4 regions of the Burkholderia gladioli genome follow, and region 1 is predicted to be linked to each of the others. Evidence: predicted binding sites of a transcription regulator. Region 1 holds the regulator's gene; each other region holds the start of a gene.
What was found. The regulator LexA, encoded in region 1, represses DNA repair genes until DNA is damaged. The targets are predictions, from matches to a motif close to ACTGTATNNNNATACAGT.
Positions count from the first base shown of each region.

Region 2: a site for LexA is predicted at 1,719-1,736, ahead of BM43_RS35695 (putative DNA modification/repair radical SAM protein). Genes of this name have one in related genera too.
Region 3: a site for LexA is predicted at 1,735-1,752, ahead of recA (recombinase RecA). Genes of this name have one in related genera too.
Region 4: a site for LexA is predicted at 1,859-1,876, ahead of dinB (DNA polymerase IV). Genes of this name have one in related genera too.

Region 1 is NZ_CP009323.1:3,522,029-3,526,404, reverse strand. Features, by position in the region: gene cysT (sulfate ABC transporter permease subunit CysT) at 1-381, opposite strand, end outside; gene BM43_RS32840 (sulfate ABC transporter substrate-binding protein) at 599-1,633, opposite strand; gene lexA (transcriptional repressor LexA) at 1,904-2,548, shown strand; gene BM43_RS32830 (hypothetical protein) at 2,678-3,013, shown strand; gene BM43_RS32825 (DUF2939 domain-containing protein) at 3,052-3,708, shown strand; gene BM43_RS32820 (universal stress protein) at 3,825-4,328, opposite strand.
Region 2 is NZ_CP009323.1:4,261,969-4,266,344, forward strand. Features, by position in the region: gene BM43_RS35685 (DMT family transporter) at 1-710, opposite strand, end outside; gene BM43_RS35690 (AraC family transcriptional regulator) at 808-1,593, shown strand; gene BM43_RS35695 (putative DNA modification/repair radical SAM protein) at 1,749-2,960, shown strand; gene BM43_RS35700 (UdgX family uracil-DNA binding protein) at 2,970-4,376, shown strand, end outside.
Region 3 is NZ_CP009323.1:906,554-910,929, reverse strand. Features, by position in the region: gene BM43_RS20980 (sensor histidine kinase) at 1-861, opposite strand, end outside; gene BM43_RS20975 (response regulator transcription factor) at 884-1,627, opposite strand; gene recA (recombinase RecA) at 1,833-2,912, shown strand; gene recX (recombination regulator RecX) at 2,912-4,036, shown strand; gene BM43_RS39250 (hypothetical protein) at 4,212-4,376, opposite strand, start outside.
Region 4 is NZ_CP009323.1:293,749-298,124, reverse strand. Features, by position in the region: gene BM43_RS18170 (lactonase family protein) at 1-155, shown strand, start outside; gene BM43_RS18165 (aspartate/glutamate racemase family protein) at 185-877, opposite strand; gene BM43_RS18160 (LysE family translocator) at 1,142-1,777, shown strand; gene dinB (DNA polymerase IV) at 1,913-3,085, shown strand; gene BM43_RS18150 (M3 family metallopeptidase) at 3,190-4,376, opposite strand, start outside.

The DNA.
Region 1 (4,376 bases):
GAGCCAGCCGTTCTGCGCGTAGACGGCGGCCAGCGAGATGCCGGCCACCGAGGTCGGCAGCGCGAACGGCAGGTCGACGATCGCGTCGACCAGGCGCTTGAGCGGAAACCGGTAGCGCACCAGCACCCAGGCGACCAGGAAGCCGAACACGGCATTGATCACGGCGCCGCCGAGCGCGGACAGGAAGGTCAGCCGGTAGGAGGCCAGCACGCGCGCCGAGGTGGTGGCGGCCACGAACTGGTCCCAGCTCAGCGTCGCCGTCTTCAGGAAGGTGGCGGCGAGCGGGATCAGCACCACGAGGCTCAGATAGGCCACCGTGATGCCGAGCGTCACGCCGAAGCCGGGCAGCGCGCTCGGCTTGCGGAAGGTGTACGTCGTCATGCGAAATGCGCTTCCTTGGTTGACATGGGATGCGCGGCCGCCGGAAGAATCCGGCCGGCCGCGCGTTCGATCGTCGTTATGTCGGGCCGCGCGTGCCGGTTGCGGGCCGCGCGGCCTCGATACTGCCGTCCTGCCTTTGCGTCTTTCCGACTTCCGCGGCCGGGCGGTTCACCGTTCAGCGGCACGCCGCCCGCCGCTCAAGCCACGTGCGCAGCGCTTACTGCGGCTTGTAGATCGAATCGAACACACCGCCGTCGGCGAAGTGCGTCTTCTGCGCGTTGGTCCAGCCGCCGAAGGTGTCGTCCACCGTGTAGAGCTTGAGCTTCGGGAACTGCTTGGTCAGCTCGGCCGGCACGTCCTTCGAGCGCGGACGGTAGTAGTTGCGCGCGGCGATCTCCTGGCCTTCCTTGCTGTAGAGGAAGTTCAGGTAGGCCTCGGCCAGCTTGCGGTCGCCCTTCTTGTCCACCACCTTGTCGACCACCGCCACCGGCGGCTCGGCCAGGATGCTGACCGAGGGCACCACGATCTGGAACTTGTCCGGGCCGAATTCCTTCAGCGACAGGAAGGCCTCGTTCTCCCAGGCGATCAGCACGTCGCCGATGTCACGCTGCACGAAGCTGGTGGTCGCGCCGCGTGCGCCCGAATCGAGCACGCCGGCATTCTTGTAGAGCTTGGAGACGAAATCCTTGGCGCTCTGCTCGTTGCCGCCCGGCTTGTGCAGCGCATAGGCCCAGGCCGCCAGGTAGTTCCAGCGCGCGCCGCCCGAGGTCTTCGGGTTCGGCGTGACGATCGACACGCCCGGCTTGATCAGGTCGTCCCAGTCCTTGATGCCCTTCGGATTGCCCTTGCGCACCAGGAACACGATGGTCGAGGTATAGGGCGAGGCGTTGTCGGGCAGGCGCTTCTGCCAGTCCTTGGCGACCAGGCCCTTGTTGGCCAGCGCGTCGATGTCCCAGGCCAGCGCCAGCGTGACCACGTCGGCCTGCAGCCCGTCGAGCACCGAGCGCGCCTGCGCGCCCGAGCCGCCGTGCGACTGCTTGAAGTTGACGGTCTCGCCGGTCTTGGCCTTCCATTCCTTGCCGAAGGCCTGGTTGACGTCCTGGTACAACTCGCGGGTCGGATCGTAGGAGACGTTCAGCAGCGTGGTGTCCGCCAGTGCGTGCGTGGCGGCGCCCAGCGCCACCGCGCCGAATGCCAGTGTTGCGACCAGGCGGCGGACGCCGCCAGCCAGCCCCGTGTTGCGCTTGACCATCCGATGATCTCCAAAGGTTCGTGGGTCGTTATTAGCAATGTCAGGGCAGTCTAGCGAACGGCTTTCATCATTAAAAATAATCGTTCCTCATTTTTTAAGAAGCAAAAGTGGTAAAGACCGCCCGGCGGACGGTTGAGGCATCGAAACCGCCGTTCTGACGTCGCTCGATCGCGTCGGAACCGACGTCATAGCGACGAACTTCAAGTAACGCTTGAAATTCCCGAACTACTGTATAAAAATACAGATCACTGTCTATCCATACAGTTGACCATGACCAAACTCACCGCACGCCAGCAGCAAGTGTTCGACTTGATTCGTCGCGCGATCGAGCGCTCGGGCTTCCCGCCCACCCGCGCGGAAATCGCGGCCGAGCTGGGCTTCAGCTCGCCGAACGCGGCCGAGGAACACCTGCGGGCGCTGGCCCGCAAGGGCGTGATCGAGCTGGCCGCCGGCGCCTCGCGCGGCATCCGCCTGCTCGGCGACGACGCCCCGCACCAGCTCACGCTGCCGCACGCGGCGCTGATGCAGCTCTCGCTGCCGCTGGTCGGCCGCGTCGCGGCAGGTAGCCCGATCCTCGCGCAAGAGCACATCTCCCAGAACTACACCTGCGATCCCGCGCTGTTCTCCAGCAAGCCCGATTACCTCTTGAAGGTGCGCGGGCTGTCGATGCGCGACGCCGGCATCCTCGACGGCGACCTGCTCGCCGTGCAGAAGCGCAGCGAGGCCAAGGACGGCCAGATCATCGTCGCGCGGCTCGGCGACGACGTCACCGTCAAGCGCCTCAAGCGTCATTCCTCCGGCATCGAACTGATCGCCGAGAACCCCGATTACGAAAACATCTTCGTGAAGGCCGGCAGCGCCGAGTTCGCGCTGGAAGGCATCGCCGTCGGCCTGATCCGCTCCGGCGAATTCTGATCCCGGGCGCTGCGGCGCCATCCATCCTGCTGGTGCGCCGTGCGCGCACTGGCCGAGTATTGCCTGCGCGTTGTGCTGCGCATCGTCCTGTGCTTTGCCTTGTTTCCTCCGCTCGACCTGGAGAACGCCATGGAACGCCTCGCCCGCCTGCTGCCCTTCCGTCAATTCGGCCGCCTGCGTCACCTGCGGGGGCGCATGCCCTGCGCACCGCTCGGCAGCGCCGCGCCCGACGCCGTCGCGCCGGCGCCGGCCGCCGCGGTGGCGGAGCAGGCCTCGCTGCTGCCCTCGGCCCTGCCGGCCTTCGCGCGCGTCTCGCTCAACGCGGGGCTGCATCATGCGGAACCGGCACGGCGCGCGCCGGTGCGCGTCTACCACGGGCCGTCGCGCCTGATCATGGTGGGCACGATCGATGCGGTGTGCCGCATGATCGATCGATGCATCGCCGAGGAACGTTCGGCCGTCTGATACGTCTCTAGCTAGAGTCCGTATCCCATGGAGGCCTGGTGCCCCTCTCCCCCTCCCGCGGCGGCCGGTTCAAGCCGCTCCTCGTCGTCGCCCTCGCGCTGCTGGTGCTGGCGACGATCGTTTATGCCTATGCCTCGCCCTATCTCGCGCTGCGCGAGCTGAAACAGGCCGTCGACACGCGCGACGCCGAGGCGATCAGCCGCCATGTCGACTATCCGGCCCTGCGCGCGAGCCTCAAGCAGCAGTTGACCGAGGAGTTGATGCGGCGCATCGACCTGCAGCGGCACAATAATCCGCTGGCGATGCTGGGCGCGGTGATCGGCTCGGCGCTGATCGGGCCGCTGGTCGATGCCTATGCGACGCCCGAAGGCGTGGCCGCACTGCTCAGCGGCCTGCCGCCCAAGGCCGATCCGGGCGAGCATCCGCCCTCGCTCGACCAGCCCGCGCCCACGGCCGCCGCGCCTGCCGGCCAGGGCAGCGCGCCGCCGGCCGCGCCGAGCCCGGCAGCACCGGCACCCACCAGCGGTAGCAACGCAGGCAAGCCCGCGGCGCCGCAGGCGAGCGCGGCCTATAACGGGATCGACGAATTCGTCGTCGTGTATCGGAAGGATGTCGATGGCGCGCGCTATGCGGCGATCTTCCGGCGCAGCGGGCTGTTCGGATGGAAGCTCAGCGCGATCGATCTGCATCGCTGAGCATGTCGCGCCGGCAGGCGCGACGAGGAAGTGAATCATGGCGTTCATGCCGGTTGCCTCAACCGGCATGGCGCCGTTCCGGGCGGCTTAGTCCGCCCGTCCACGGATACCCTGATCTATGCAGCGCCGCTGCCGGCGAGAGCCGCTTCGCGCTCCTTGGCCCGCTCCTCGCGCTGCTCGTCCGACGAAGAGCAGGCCACCAGGATGCTGCAGGACACGCGGTCGAGCAGTTGCGTATTGCCCGCGCCCATCCACCAGCGCGACAGGCCGCTGCGACAGCGGTGGCCGACCACCACCAGGTCGACATTCAAGGCCTTCGCGAGGTTCGCGATCTCCTCGATCGGATAACCGAAGGCGAAATGGCCTTGCGCCTGCACGCCGCGCTCGGTCAGCCAGTCCACCCCTTCCTGCAGGATCTCGCGCGCCGTCTCCTCGAAGCGGCCGCAGGCGACGTCGGTCAGCAGGCCCGCGCTTTGCGCGATGGTCGAGCGCATGTCGACCACCGACAGCAGGTGTGTCTCGGCCTTCAGCTCGAGCGCGAGATCCGCGCCGCAGCGCAGGGCCTTGCGGCCCTCGAGCGTGCCGTCGTAGCACAGCAGGATTTTCTGGTAACTGGCCATGATCGCCTCCATCGCGACGTCGGGTCGTTGATTCATCATCGTGCGCCG
Region 2 (4,376 bases), 740 kb from region 1:
CCGCGAACCCACAAGAACGGCAGCACCACCGAGGCCAGTCCGCCCGCATAGGCGATCAACGGCAGCGTCGCGGCGTTCAGTTGCCGCGATGCCGGAGGCGTGACGAGGAAGGCCGGCAACATCACGACCAGCGCGCAGATGGACTGCACGTAGGTCGACTGCCAGCCGGTGACGGGAAGATTCCATCGCTTGAGCAGGACGCCGTACAGTGCATAACCGATCGCTGCCACGAAGATCAACAGATCGCCGGGATGCGCGCCATTATCGAAGAGCGAAACCGGGTTGCCCTTGCTGACGAGGTAGATCAGGCCGATCAGCGAAAGCACGCCGCCACCGACCATGCCGACCGTGGGAGTGTCCTCGAGGAAGAACGCGCTCAGAACCACGGTGAGCAGCGGCGTCAGCGCGGTGAAGACCGCGAGGTTGGTTGCCGTGGTCGACGAGGCCGCCGTGTACGAGAGCACCTGGAAGAAACACAGCGCCAGGAAACCGAGTATGGCCAGCTTGCCGATGTGCGGCCAGATCTCGTCGCGATTGCGCCAGGCTGGCCTGGCGACAAACACGCTCATGATGAGAACGGCAAGGAGCAGGCGATAGAACGTGATCGCCCCAGGGCCGATGGTATGGGCCGACAGGCGGGACACGATCACGTTTCCCGACCAGATCACGATCGTGAAAAAGGGAAACAGGTAGGCAGCTTTGTGCTTCATGGCGACTCGTCGGAGAAAGGCTTCGAGAACCCCGAGGCTACGCCTTCCCAAGTAGTCAGTCTGACTCTATAGTGGCAGCAACTGTAGAGATAGGGACATGATCGAAAATCTCGCCCTGAAGCACCTGGACTTCCACGACACGGACCGCGCGATGTGCGCGATGGACGTGAACTGGCCGAGCGGGACGTCCACCGGCTGGCACGCGCATCCCAAGGCTCAACTGCTGTATGCGATCGAGGGCGTGATGGTGGTCCGGTCGATGGCCTGTTCGTGGGTGGTGCCGCCGAACAGGGCGCTATGGCTCGCTGCCGGCGTCGAGCATGTGGTGAAGATGTCGGGGGATGTCAAGATGCGCACGGTATTCATCGATGCCGCGGCCATCGGTCTGCCTCTGGAGAGCTGCGTGATCAATGTCTCCCCTCTCCTGCGGGAACTCGTCGTGGCCGCCGTGCGCGTCCCGCGGGATTATTCGGACGACACGCGGGACGGCCGACTCATGCGCCTGCTTGCCGACGAACTGCTGACAGCGGACGTTCTACCGCTGCATCTCCCGGCGCCTCAGGATGCCCGCATCAAGTCGATTTGCGCGGCCCTCGTCGACGATCCCGCCAATGCCTCGACGGTCGGCCAATGGGCCGCCACGCTGGGCGTCACCGCCAAGACCGTGCATCGTCTCTTCCAGAAGGAGACGGGTATGACATTCGGGCAATGGCGGGACCAGGCCAGATTCCTGTTCGCCCTCCGGCAACTGGCTCAGGGCAGGAGAATCATCGATATCGCCCTGGATTGCGGCTACAGCAGCCCCAGCGCGTTTACCGCGATGTTCCGGCGATACTTTGGCGTCCCGCCTTCGGTTTTCCATCGCCAACTGGAAAAATCCTAGCTCGCGATACCGTGCATCTCGCGCGTCCAGTGTCGCGCCCCGCTCGCTTCGCGGCCCGCCCCTTCGATTCCACCCCAAAAACCCTTTCATATTCCGCTTGCGCCCGCCGCCGGCCCACGTAAAATACTGTACGCATATACAGTATCGGTGGCGACGTGGAACTGCAAAAGAAGCTCGAGGTGTTGGCCGACGCGGCGAAGTACGATGCATCCTGCGCCAGCAGCGGCGCGCCCAAGCGCGGCTCGCGCGGTATTTCCGGGCTCGGTGCCAGCACCGGCGCGGGCATCTGCCACAGCTTCACGCCGGACGGGCGCTGTGTGTCGCTCCTCAAGATCCTGCTCACCAACTTTTGCCTGTACGACTGCCAGTACTGTGTGAACCGCCGCTCCAGCAACGTGCCGCGCGCGCGCTTCACGCCCGAGGAAGTCGTCGATCTCACGCTCGATTTTTACCGACGCAACTATATCGACGGCCTGTTCCTGAGTTCGGGCATCATCCGCTCGTCCAACTACACGATGGAACAATTGGTGCGCGTGGCGCAGTCGCTGCGGGAGGACCACCAGTTCCGCGGTTATCTGCATCTCAAGACCATTCCCGACGCGGACCCGGAGCTCATCGCGAAAGCCGGTCGCTATGCGGATCGTCTGAGCGTGAATATCGAATTGCCGACGGACGGCAGTCTCGCGCGCCTCGCGCCGGAAAAGAACGTGCGAACCATCAAGCTGGCGATGGGATCGATCCGGCTTGCGCAGGAAGAGGCGCAGGCCGAGACCAAAGCGCCGCCGTTCACGCCGGCCGGGCAAAGCACGCAAATGATCGTCGGGGCCGACCAGACGAACGATCGCACCATCCTGCAGACGGCCGAATCGCTCTACGGCTCGTTCAAGCTCAAGCGCGTTTACTACTCGGCCTTCAGTCCCATTCCAGACAGCCCGTCCGCCTTGCCCGCGCAGGCGCCGCCTCTGCTGCGCGAACATCGGCTTTATCAAGCCGACTTTCTGCTGCGCGGCTACGGCTTCCATGCGGACGAGCTGTTCGGGAGCAGCGCGGACCTGGCGCTCGACATCGATCCGAAGCTCGCCTGGGCGCTCGCTCATCGCGAACATTTTCCTGTCGACCTCAACCGCGCGCCGCTTCGCGCGATCGCGCGCGTGCCCGGCATCGGCATGCGTAACGCAAAACGCATCGTGGAGTTGCGGCGCACGCGTCGTGTCCGTTACGAGGATCTGGTGCGGCTGCGCTGTCCGATGGAGAAGATCCGGCCGTTCGTGGTGACGCAGGATTATCGCGCCGCCCTGCATGATGCGTCGTCCGAGGCGCTGCGCCGCGTACTCGCGCCGCCGCCGGTGCAACTCGCGCTGTTGTGAGGAAGGCCGATGCGCACCATCGTGATCGAGGATCGCTTTGCCGCGTGGCGCGCGGCCTCGCTCGCGGCGCTCGCTGAAGACCTTCCGCCGGCGTCGATCCACTGGCGTCTCGCGGAGGCTATCGAGATGCCGCAGCAGCAAGCCTCGATCGACTACGCGCCGGCATCGCCAGGCACGGCCGCGGCTTCGACTCGCCTGGCCGAGGTTCAGGTGTCGAAGGCGTTCGCGGCGCTGCTGAGAGACGCCGCATCGTTTCGCGATCCCCAGCGCTGGGCGTTCTTGTACAAGGTGCTGTGGCGCTGGCATCACGGCGACCGCTCGGCGGCATCGCCCGCCGATACCGACGGCGCACGGCTTTACCGCATGGCCAAGAGCGTGCGCCGCGCGCAGCACGACATGATCGCCTATGTGCGATTTCGCAAGCAGCCGGATGCCCAGGCCGTTCCCGAATACCTCGCATGGTACGAACCCGAGCACGACGTGCTCGAATGGGCAGCGGAACATTTCGCGCAGCGCATGGGCCGATCCTCGTGGCTCATCACCACACCTCGCGGCGCGGCCTTCTGGGACGGCAGCCAGTTGCATCTGGACGCGCGTCGCGCGTTGCCGGGCGATCATCGTCATGACACCGAGGATGAGGCCGAGGCATTGTGGATCGCGTATTACCGGAGCACGTTCAACCCGGCGCGACTGAACGAAACCGCGCTGGAGCAGCATATGCCGGTACGTTTCTGGAAGGGCTTGCCTGAGGCCCGTTTGATTCCCGGCATGATCAGCGAAGCCAGAAGCGGTGCGCGGCGGCTCGCTCAAGCCAGCGGTATCGGCACGCTGAACGGCAAGGCGATTGCTGTCGAAGCCGAGGTGGCGCAACCGGTTCGAGAGCAAGCCTCTTCGCTGGATGCTTGCCGACGTTGCGACTTGTGGCGTAACGCCACGCAGGCGGTAGGCAGCGCGGGGCCGAGCAGCGCTCGAATCATGTTGATCGGCGAGCAACCGGGCGATCAGGAAGACCTGAGCGGACAACCGTTCGTCGGGCCGGCGGGACAACTGCTCGACCTTGCCATCGAGCGCGCGGGTCTATTGCGCGACCAGGTTTATCTGACCAATGCAGTGAAGCATTTCAAGTGGGAGCCGCGCGGCAAGCGCCGTTTGCACAAAACGCCGATGCAACGTGAAATCGAAGCCTGCCATCACTGGCTCGAGCATGAACTGGACACGGTTCGACCTGCCGTGATCGTGGCGCTAGGTGCCACGGCGCTCACCGCGCTGTTGCGCAGGCAAGCCAAGCTTCGCGATTACGTGAATGCGCCTTTCGAGATCGATGGTGGATGGGCCATCGCCACCTATCACCCGTCGTTCGCGTTACGCCAGCAGGATGACAACTCGCGCGACGAGGTGCTCGACGACATGATCCGG
Region 3 (4,376 bases), 2.1 Mb from region 1:
CTTCTGCAGCGCGATGTTCTGTTCGAGCCGGCCGAGCAGGTCGTTGAACGAGGTGACCAGCGGCTCGATCTCGGGCGGCGCGCGCTGCGGATCGACGGGCGAGAGATCGTCGGGGCGGCGGTTGCGGATATGGGCCTGCAGCGCGGTCAGCGGCGCGAGCCCGCGCGACAGCCCGAACCAGACCAGCACGATGGCCAGCGGCAGGATCACGAACTGCGGCAGGATCACGCCCTTGATGATGTCGTTGGCCAGCGCGTTGCGCTTGTCCAGCGTTTCGCCGACCTGGACCAGCACCGGCTGCGAGCCGCTCGAGCCGCCCAGCGCGACGGTGGTGTAGGCGACGCGGATGTCGTTGCCGCGAAGGAGGTCGTCGCGGAACAGCACCACGCCGGGCGGCGGCCGGTCGTCGTCGCGCGGCAGCGGCAGGTCGGCCTCGCCGGCCACCAGCTCGCCGCGCGTGCCGAGCACCTGGTAATAGACGCTGTCGACATTGTCGGCGCGCAGCAGGTCGAGCGTGGCCTTGGGCAGCACCAGCTCGGCCGCCCCATTGACGGGCGTGATCTGCCGCGCGAGCACATAGGCATCGGTTTCCAGCGCGCGGTCGAAGGGGCCGTTGGCGATGGTCTTGGCGACCAGGTAGGTGACGGCGATGCTCATCGGCCAGAGCAGCAGCAGTGGCGCGAGCATCCAGTCGAGGATCTCGCCGAACAGCGAACGCGGGCGCGCCGTGTCGGCGGATTCGCCCTCGTCGGGCGGGGCAAACGGATTTTCGTAGCGGGCGTCGCGTTCCGCGTCGCGCACGTCGGCCGGGCGGCGCGTGGCGTGCTTGCTGGTGCGGGCGGAACGAAGCGGCGTGGCCATGGCGGCGCGCTCGCGCGGCCCCTCAGCGCAGCGGCGAGGAGGGCGCCTGATGCTCCGGCGCGGCCGGCACCTCGGGCGCGACCGCGGCGCCCGATTCTGCCACGGCCTTCTCCAGGCAGTAGCCGAGGCCGCGCACGGTCAGGATCCGCACGCCGCTCGGCTCGATCTTCTTGCGCAGCCGGTGCACGTAGACCTCGATCGCGTTGTTGCTGACTTCCTCGCCCCACTCGCAGAGATGGTCGACCAGTTGCTCCTTCGAGACCAGTCGGCCGACGCGCTGCAGCAGCACCTCGAGCAGGCCGAGCTCGCGCGCCGACAGGTCCAGCACGCGCTCGTTGGCGTAGGCGAGCCGGCCGACCTGGTCGAAGCTCAGCGAGCCGTGGCGGATCACGGTCGGGCCGCCGCCGGCGCCGCGCCGGGTGAGCGCCCGCACGCGCGCCTCGAGTTCGTTCAGGGCGAAGGGCTTGGCCATGTAGTCGTCGGCGCCCAGGTCGAGCCCCTTGACGCGCTCGTCGACGCTGTCGGCGGCGGTCAGGATCAGCACCGGCAGCACCGAGTTGCGTGCGCGCAGGCGCCGCAGCACGTCGAGACCGGGCATCTTCGGCAGGCCGAGATCGAGGATCAGCAGGTCGAAAGTCTGCATCGACAAGGCGGTGTCGGCCTCGACGCCGCTCTTGACGTGATCGACGGCATAGCCCGATTGGCGGAGTGATCGGGTCAGGCCGTCCGCGAGTATGCTGTCATCTTCGGCAATCAGGATTCGCATGGTGCGTGGCCGTCGGCCGGCGGCGCGCTGGAGAGGCGCCGGCGCGGGTGTCTCCGGAAGGTCTGGGTGGGCTTGTGCGGAACCCGCAACTCGGGCTTGCACAAACCACTGTTTTTTTATACAGTGTCTGCATTCGTGCACCTAACGGCTAGTTAGGCCCGGTGCCCCCCAATCAGACGCTGCTCATCATAGCAAAGGACGATTCATGGAAGATAGCAAGAAAGGCGCCGGGATGACCGCGGAAAAGAGCAAGGCGCTGGCGGCAGCGCTGGCCCAGATCGAGAAGCAGTTCGGCAAGGGCTCGATCATGAAGCTCGGCGATGCCGAGGCCAAGGAAGATATCCAGGTGGTCTCCACCGGCTCGCTCGGCCTCGATATCGCGCTCGGCGTCGGCGGCCTGCCGCGCGGCCGTGTCGTCGAAATCTACGGTCCGGAATCGTCGGGCAAGACCACCCTCACGCTGCAGGTGATCGCCGAGATGCAGAAGCTCGGCGGCACGGCGGCCTTCATCGACGCGGAACACGCGCTCGACGTCCAATATGCATCCAAGCTCGGCGTGAACGTGCCGGAGCTGCTGATCTCGCAGCCGGACACGGGCGAGCAGGCGCTCGAAATCACCGACGCGCTGGTGCGCTCGGGCTCGATCGACATGATCGTGATCGACTCGGTCGCGGCCCTGGTGCCGAAGGCCGAAATCGAAGGCGAAATGGGCGATTCGCTGCCGGGCCTGCAGGCTCGCCTGATGTCGCAGGCACTGCGCAAGCTGACGGGCACGATCAAGCGCACGAACTGCCTGGTGATCTTCATCAACCAGATCCGCATGAAGATCGGTGTCATGTTCGGCAACCCGGAAACCACCACGGGCGGCAATGCGCTGAAGTTCTACGCCTCGGTGCGCCTCGATATCCGCCGGATCGGCTCGATCAAGAAGAACGACGAGGTGATCGGCAACGAAACCCGCGTCAAGGTCGTCAAGAACAAGGTCTCGCCGCCGTTCCGCGAATCGATCTTCGACATCCTCTACGGCGAGGGTATCTCGCGCCAGGGCGAAATCATCGATCTGGGCGTGCAAGCCAAGATCGTCGACAAGGCCGGCGCCTGGTACAGCTACAACGGCGACAAGATCGGCCAGGGCAAGGACAACGCGCGTGAATTCCTGCGCGAGAATCCGGACATCGCGCTCGAGATCGAGAACCGCATCCGCGAATCGCTCGGCGTGGCGGCCATGCCGCAGGAAGGCGCCGCCGGCCAGTCGGAAGCCGAGATCCTGGACGAAGAAGAGTGATGCGTCGAAGCCGGGGCCGCCCGGACGATTCGCCAGCCTCCTCGCCGCGCGAGCCTCGCGCGGGCGACGGCGGCCAGGCCGATCGACCCGGGCCGGCGCCGGTTTCACGCGAAGGGCGGCCGGCAGGTCGCCCGGAAACGAGGGCATCGGACGATGCCCTCGTTTCGTTTCAGCGCCCGCGGCGGGCAGCGGCCGATCCCGTGTACGCGAGCGACTCGGTCGATGCCGACGAATCCTTCGATGCGCATGACGTTGCGCGCGGCATCCGTGCCCGCAGCGTGCGTGCCGTGCGTGGGGAGGCGGGCAGGGCAGCGCCGGCTGTTTTTCCGGCTGATGCTGGCGCTTCATCGCAGCCTCGTCGACAGCCGACGGCCGGCCGGGTAGACGCAGCCGCCGGCCCGCGGCCCGCGGCTTCGCAAGCCCCCGTTACCGGCGGCCGCCCGGCATCGTCGAGCCGTCGCCGCGCCGCCCCCGATCCCTTCGAGGCGCCCGCCGCGCCCACCCACTTCGAAAACGCCGACGGCGACCAGTATTCCCGCACCAGCGAACACGCCACGCGCCGCAACCGGCGCCGCACGCGCGGCCCGTTCGACGAGCGCGATGCCTCGACGGCTTCCTCCGGCCAGGCAACCGAACCGGCAGGCGAGGCGCGCCGTGCCGAGCGGGAGCGCCCGACCCGCTCACTGAAAGGCCGCGCGCTTGGTTATCTGTCGCGACGCGAGTACAGCCGCAGCGAACTCGCGCGCAAGCTCGCTCCCTATGTGGAGGAGGGCGACGATCCCGAAGCGCTGCTCGACGCGCTCGAGCGCGAGGGCTGGCTGTCCGACGCGCGTTTCACCGAAAGCCTGGTGCACCGGCGCGCCTCGCGCCTCGGTAGCGCGCGAATCCTCGGCGAGCTCAAGCGCCATGCCGTCGATTCGGAACTGGTCGAATCGGTCAGCGAGCAGTTGCGCGAAACCGAGTTCGGCCGGGCCCAGGCGGTCTGGCGCAAGAAGTTCGGCAGCCTGCCGGGCACGCCGGCCGAGCGCGCCAAACAGGCGCGCTTCCTGGCCGCGCGCGGCTTCACGAGCGCCACCATCGTCAAGCTGCTCAAGGGCGGCGAGGACGAATTCGGCGAGTTCTGAGGCTCGCCGGGGCGCCGCGCTCACGCGGGTCCGACCCGTGATGCTGCACTGCATCCGCTTGCCAATGCGGGTCACACCGGATATTCGTGGCATCGCGACAAATACCCAATATGCTAAAATCCTTCGGTTTTCCAACTCGGCTTCAACCTTCCGCATGCCGTCATTCGAGCCCGTGTCACGCCAGTTGCGCCAGCCAGGCGCAGTCCCGGCGATCACCGACCAGCGCGGCGGCCGGCGAGGTGTCGTCACCGTTCCATCGTGTCGACCGCATTGCGCGGCGGGTTCGATGAAGGTCACGCAGCCGGGCGGACAGCCGATCCATGAACCCAGGCCCAGCATG
Region 4 (4,376 bases), 1.4 Mb from region 1:
TCAGCCCGGACGGCAAGTTCCTCTACCAGGACTATGCCGGCGACGACAAGATCGTGGCCTACGCGATCGGTGCCGACGGTGCGCTGAGCAAGCTCGGGGAACAACCCGCCAACACGCAGTCGAAGATCAGCCTGCAGGGTTTGACGGGGATCTGAGGCAGCGGCTGGCGTCGTCCGGGCGAAGTTCAGGCCGCCGCGAAATCCACCGCGGCCTGCGCGTGCAGCGCGGTGGTATCGAACACCGGCAGCGGCGAATCGCGCTCGCCGATCAGCAGCGTGATCTCGGTGCAGCCGAGGATCACCGCCTGCGCGCCGCGCGCGGCCAGCCGGCCGATGATGGCCGCGTAGGCGGCGCGCGAGGCCGGCTCGATCAGGCCGTGGCAAAGCTCCTCGTAGATCACGCGATGGACCGTGTCGCGATCCTCGGCGTCCGGCGTCAGCACCTCGATGCCGAAACGCTCGGCCAGCCGCGCCGCGTAGAACGGCAGTTCCATGGTGTAGCGCGTGCCGAGCAGGGCGACCCGCTCCACGCCGGCCGCGCGCAGCGCGGCGCCGGTCGGATCGGCGATGTGCAGGAAGGGCAGCGTGACCGCGCGCTCGATCGCGTCGGCCACGCGATGCATGGTGTTGGTGGTCAGCACCACGACGTCGGCGCCGGCCGACTGCAACTGTCGCGCCGCGTCGGCCATGCGCGCGCCGAGCGCGTCCCAGTCCCGGGCGCGCTGCAGCGCCTCGATCTCGGCGAAATCGACCGTCACCATCACGCTCTTCGCGTTGTGGTGGCCGCCGTGCCGCGCCTTCGAGGCGCGGTTGATCATCCGGTAGTATTCCGCCGACGATTCCCAGCTCATCCCGCCGATCAGGCCGATCGTCTTCATTCCGGTGTTCCTGTTGGTGATTGGGCTGGTCGAGTATAGGCGGCGAACCCGGCGCGCGGCGGTACACCTGGAGTCCGAACGACCGGTACGGATCCTCAAGCGATCCGACCGTGACGGTGCGTCGAGCCGCCCGCGCGGCACACGACGCAGGCACACGGCGGCGCACGCGGGGATTGATCGGGCGAAAGCGCCTGCCGTATGCTCTGCCGGACAGGCACGACGCGCGAGGCGATCCGTGCCGCCGATCGAATTCAGGGGATGGCGATGCTCCACTACGATTCCGCCCACTGGCTGGCCTTCCTGGGCATGGCCGTGCTGCTCAACGTCACGCCGGGGCCGGACCTGGCCTTCATGCTCGGCCATACCGTCAAGAGCGGCCGGCGCCACGGTTTCGCCGCGATGCTCGGGGTCTGGAGCGGCGCGCTATTCCATGTGATGTGCGCCGCGATCGGCCTGTCGGCGATCCTCTACACCTCGGCCAGCCTGTTCCTGGTGGTGAAGTGGGTGGGCGTGATCTACCTGAGCTGGCTCGGCATCCAGGCGCTCCGGTCGAAGTCGGTCGCCTTCCAGCTCGACGAGCCGACCCGCCAACGCAGCCCCATGCAGGTGTTCCTGCAGGGCGTGCTGATCGACATCCTCAACCCCAAGGTCGCGATCTTCTTCCTGGCCCTGCTGCCGCAGTTCGTGGTGGCCGGCGCCGGGCCGGTGCCGCTGCAGCTCGGCCTGCACGGCGTGCTGATCATCGCGGTGGCGGCCGTGATCGAGCCGCCGCTGATCCTGTTCGGCGATCGCCTGGCACAGCGTTTTCGCGCCAGCCGGCGCATGGCGGCCTGGATCGACCGCACGCTGGGCGCCTTCTTCCTCGGGCTCGCCACCAAGCTGGCCGTGTTCCGGCAATAAGGGCGGCATGGCGCGGCATCGCAATGCCGCGCGGCTGCTCCAACCCTTTATCTTTTCCAAGCGATCCCTCAACACGGCGACACTGTTTTTTTGTACAGTGTCGTCACCTTGAAACCGCTCGCTGCCGCCCCCGCCATGGAATCCGCCGCGCCGTCCGCCTCGCCGGGCGGCGCGGCCGGGTTCGCGCGCAAGATCATCCACCTCGACTGCGACTGCTTCTACGCCTCGGTCGAGATGCGCGACGATCCCTCGCTGCGCGGCCGGCCGCTCGCGGTGGGTGGGCGGCCCGACCGGCGCGGCGTGATCGCCACCTGCAACTACGAGGCGCGGCGCTTCGGCGTGCATTCGGCGATGTCCTCGGCGCTGGCGGTGCGCAAGTGCCCCGAGCTGCTGATCCTGCCGCCCTCGATGGACAAGTACCGCATCGCCTCGCGCGCGATCATGGCGATCTATCGCGACTACACGCCCGAGGTCGAGCCGCTCTCGCTCGACGAGGCCTATCTCGACGTCAGCGGCACCGAGCGCTGCCAGGGCAGCGCCACCCTGATCGCGCGCGAGATCCGCGAGCGCGTGCGCGACACGGTCGGCGTGACGGTCTCGGCCGGCGTCGCGCCGAACAAGTTCATCGCCAAGATCGCCTCCGACTGGAACAAGCCCGACGGCCTGTTCGTGGTGCGCCCGCATCAGGTCGAGGCCTTCGTGGCGGCGCTGCCGGTGCGCAAGCTGTTCGGCGTCGGCCGGGTGACCGCCGGGAGGCTCGAACGGCTCGGCATCGAGACCTGCGCGCAGTTGCGCGACTGGTCGCTGTTCGACCTGCATCGCGAGTTCGGCGCCTTCGGCCGGCGTCTGCACGAGCTCTCGCGCGGCATCGACGAGCGGCGCGTGCATGCCGATCGCGAGCGCAAGTCGGTCAGCGTGGAGACCACCTATGTGGCCGATCTCGTCACGCCCGAGCAGTGCGCCGAGGAACTGCGCAAGCTGGTGGTCCAGCTCGACACGCGCATCGAGCGCACCCACTCGCGCAAGACCATCCGCAAGCTGTTCGTGAAGATCCGCTTCGCCGATTTCCAGCGCACCACGGTCGAGTGCGTGGCCGATCGCAGCGATGCGGGCACGGCCGTCGCGCTGCTCGAGAAGGGACTGGAGCGGCGGCGCCAGCCGGTGCGGCTGCTCGGCGTGGGCGTGAGGGTCGACGAGGACACGGCCGAGCGCCACGGCCAGATCGCGTTGTTCGACGACGACGAGGACCCGGCGCCCGAAGTCTCGATCGAGGAGGGTGACGACGAAGCGGACAGCGCGTGCGCATGAAAAAACGGCATCCACGCGAGGTGGATGCCGTTGGTCGGTGTTCGACATATTCGACACGTGCCGGCTACGGCCGGCGCGTGTCGATCAGGCGCCCTGGCGGCGCCTCAGTGCGGCTGCGTGCCGGCGGCCATGCCGTTGTGGCGCAGCAGCGCGTCGATCTCCGGCTCGCGGCCGCGGAAGGCCTTGAACGAGTCCATCGCCGGTCGGCTGCCGCCCACTTCGAGGATCTCGCGGCGATAGCGCGTGCCGGTGGCCGCGTCGAGCACCGTGCCGCTCGCCTTGGCCGCTTCCTCGAAGGCCGCGTAGGCGTCGGCCGACAGCACCTCGGCCCACTTGTAGCTGTAGTAGCCGGCCGCGTAACCGCCCGCGAAGATATGGCTGAAGGTGTTCGGCCAGCGCGAGAACGGTGCCTGCGGGATCACGTGGAAGCGCTCGTTGATCTCGCGCGCGAACTCCACCGCGTTGCTGGCGCCGGCCGGATCGAAATCGACGTGCAGCAGCATGTCGTACATCGAGAACACGATCTGGCGCAGTGTGCCCAGCCCGCTCTGGAAGTTCTTCGCGGCCAGCATCTTGTCGAACAGCGCGCGCGGCAGCGAGGCGCCGGTCTCGACGTGCGAGGACATCGAGGGCAGCACGTCCCATTCCCAGCAGAAGTTCTCCATGAACTGCGAGGGCAGCTCGACCGCATCCCATTCCACGCCGTTGATGCCCGACACGCCGAGCTCGTCGACGCGCGTGAGCATGTGGTGCAGGCCATGGCCGAACTCGTGGAACAGCGTGATCACTTCGTCGTGCGTGAAGCAGGCCGGCTTGTCGCCGATCGGCGCCGAGAAGTTGCAGGTCAGGTAGGCCACCGGCGTCTGCAGGCCGGCCGCGCGTCGGGCGCGCGAGCGCGCATCGTCCATCCAGGCGCCGCCGCGCTTGCCCTCGCGCGCGTAGAGGTCGAGATAGAACTGCGCGACCAGGCTGCCGTCGGCGTTCTCGACGCGGAAGAAGCGCACGTCGGGATGCCAGACCGGCGCCTCGTCGCGGCGGATCTTCACGCCGAACAGCGTCTCGGTGACGGTGAACAGGCCCTTCAGCACGGCCGGTTCCGGGAAGTACTGCTTGACCTCGTTTTCCGAGAACGCGTAGCGCTGCTCGCGCAGCTTCTCGGCCGCGTAGGCGACGTCCCAGGGCGCCAGCTCGCTCATGCCGAGCGTGCCGGCGGCGAAGGCGCGCAACTCGTCCCAGTCGCGCTCGGCGTGCGGACGCGCGCGCACCGCCAGGTCCTCCAGGAAGGCCGTGA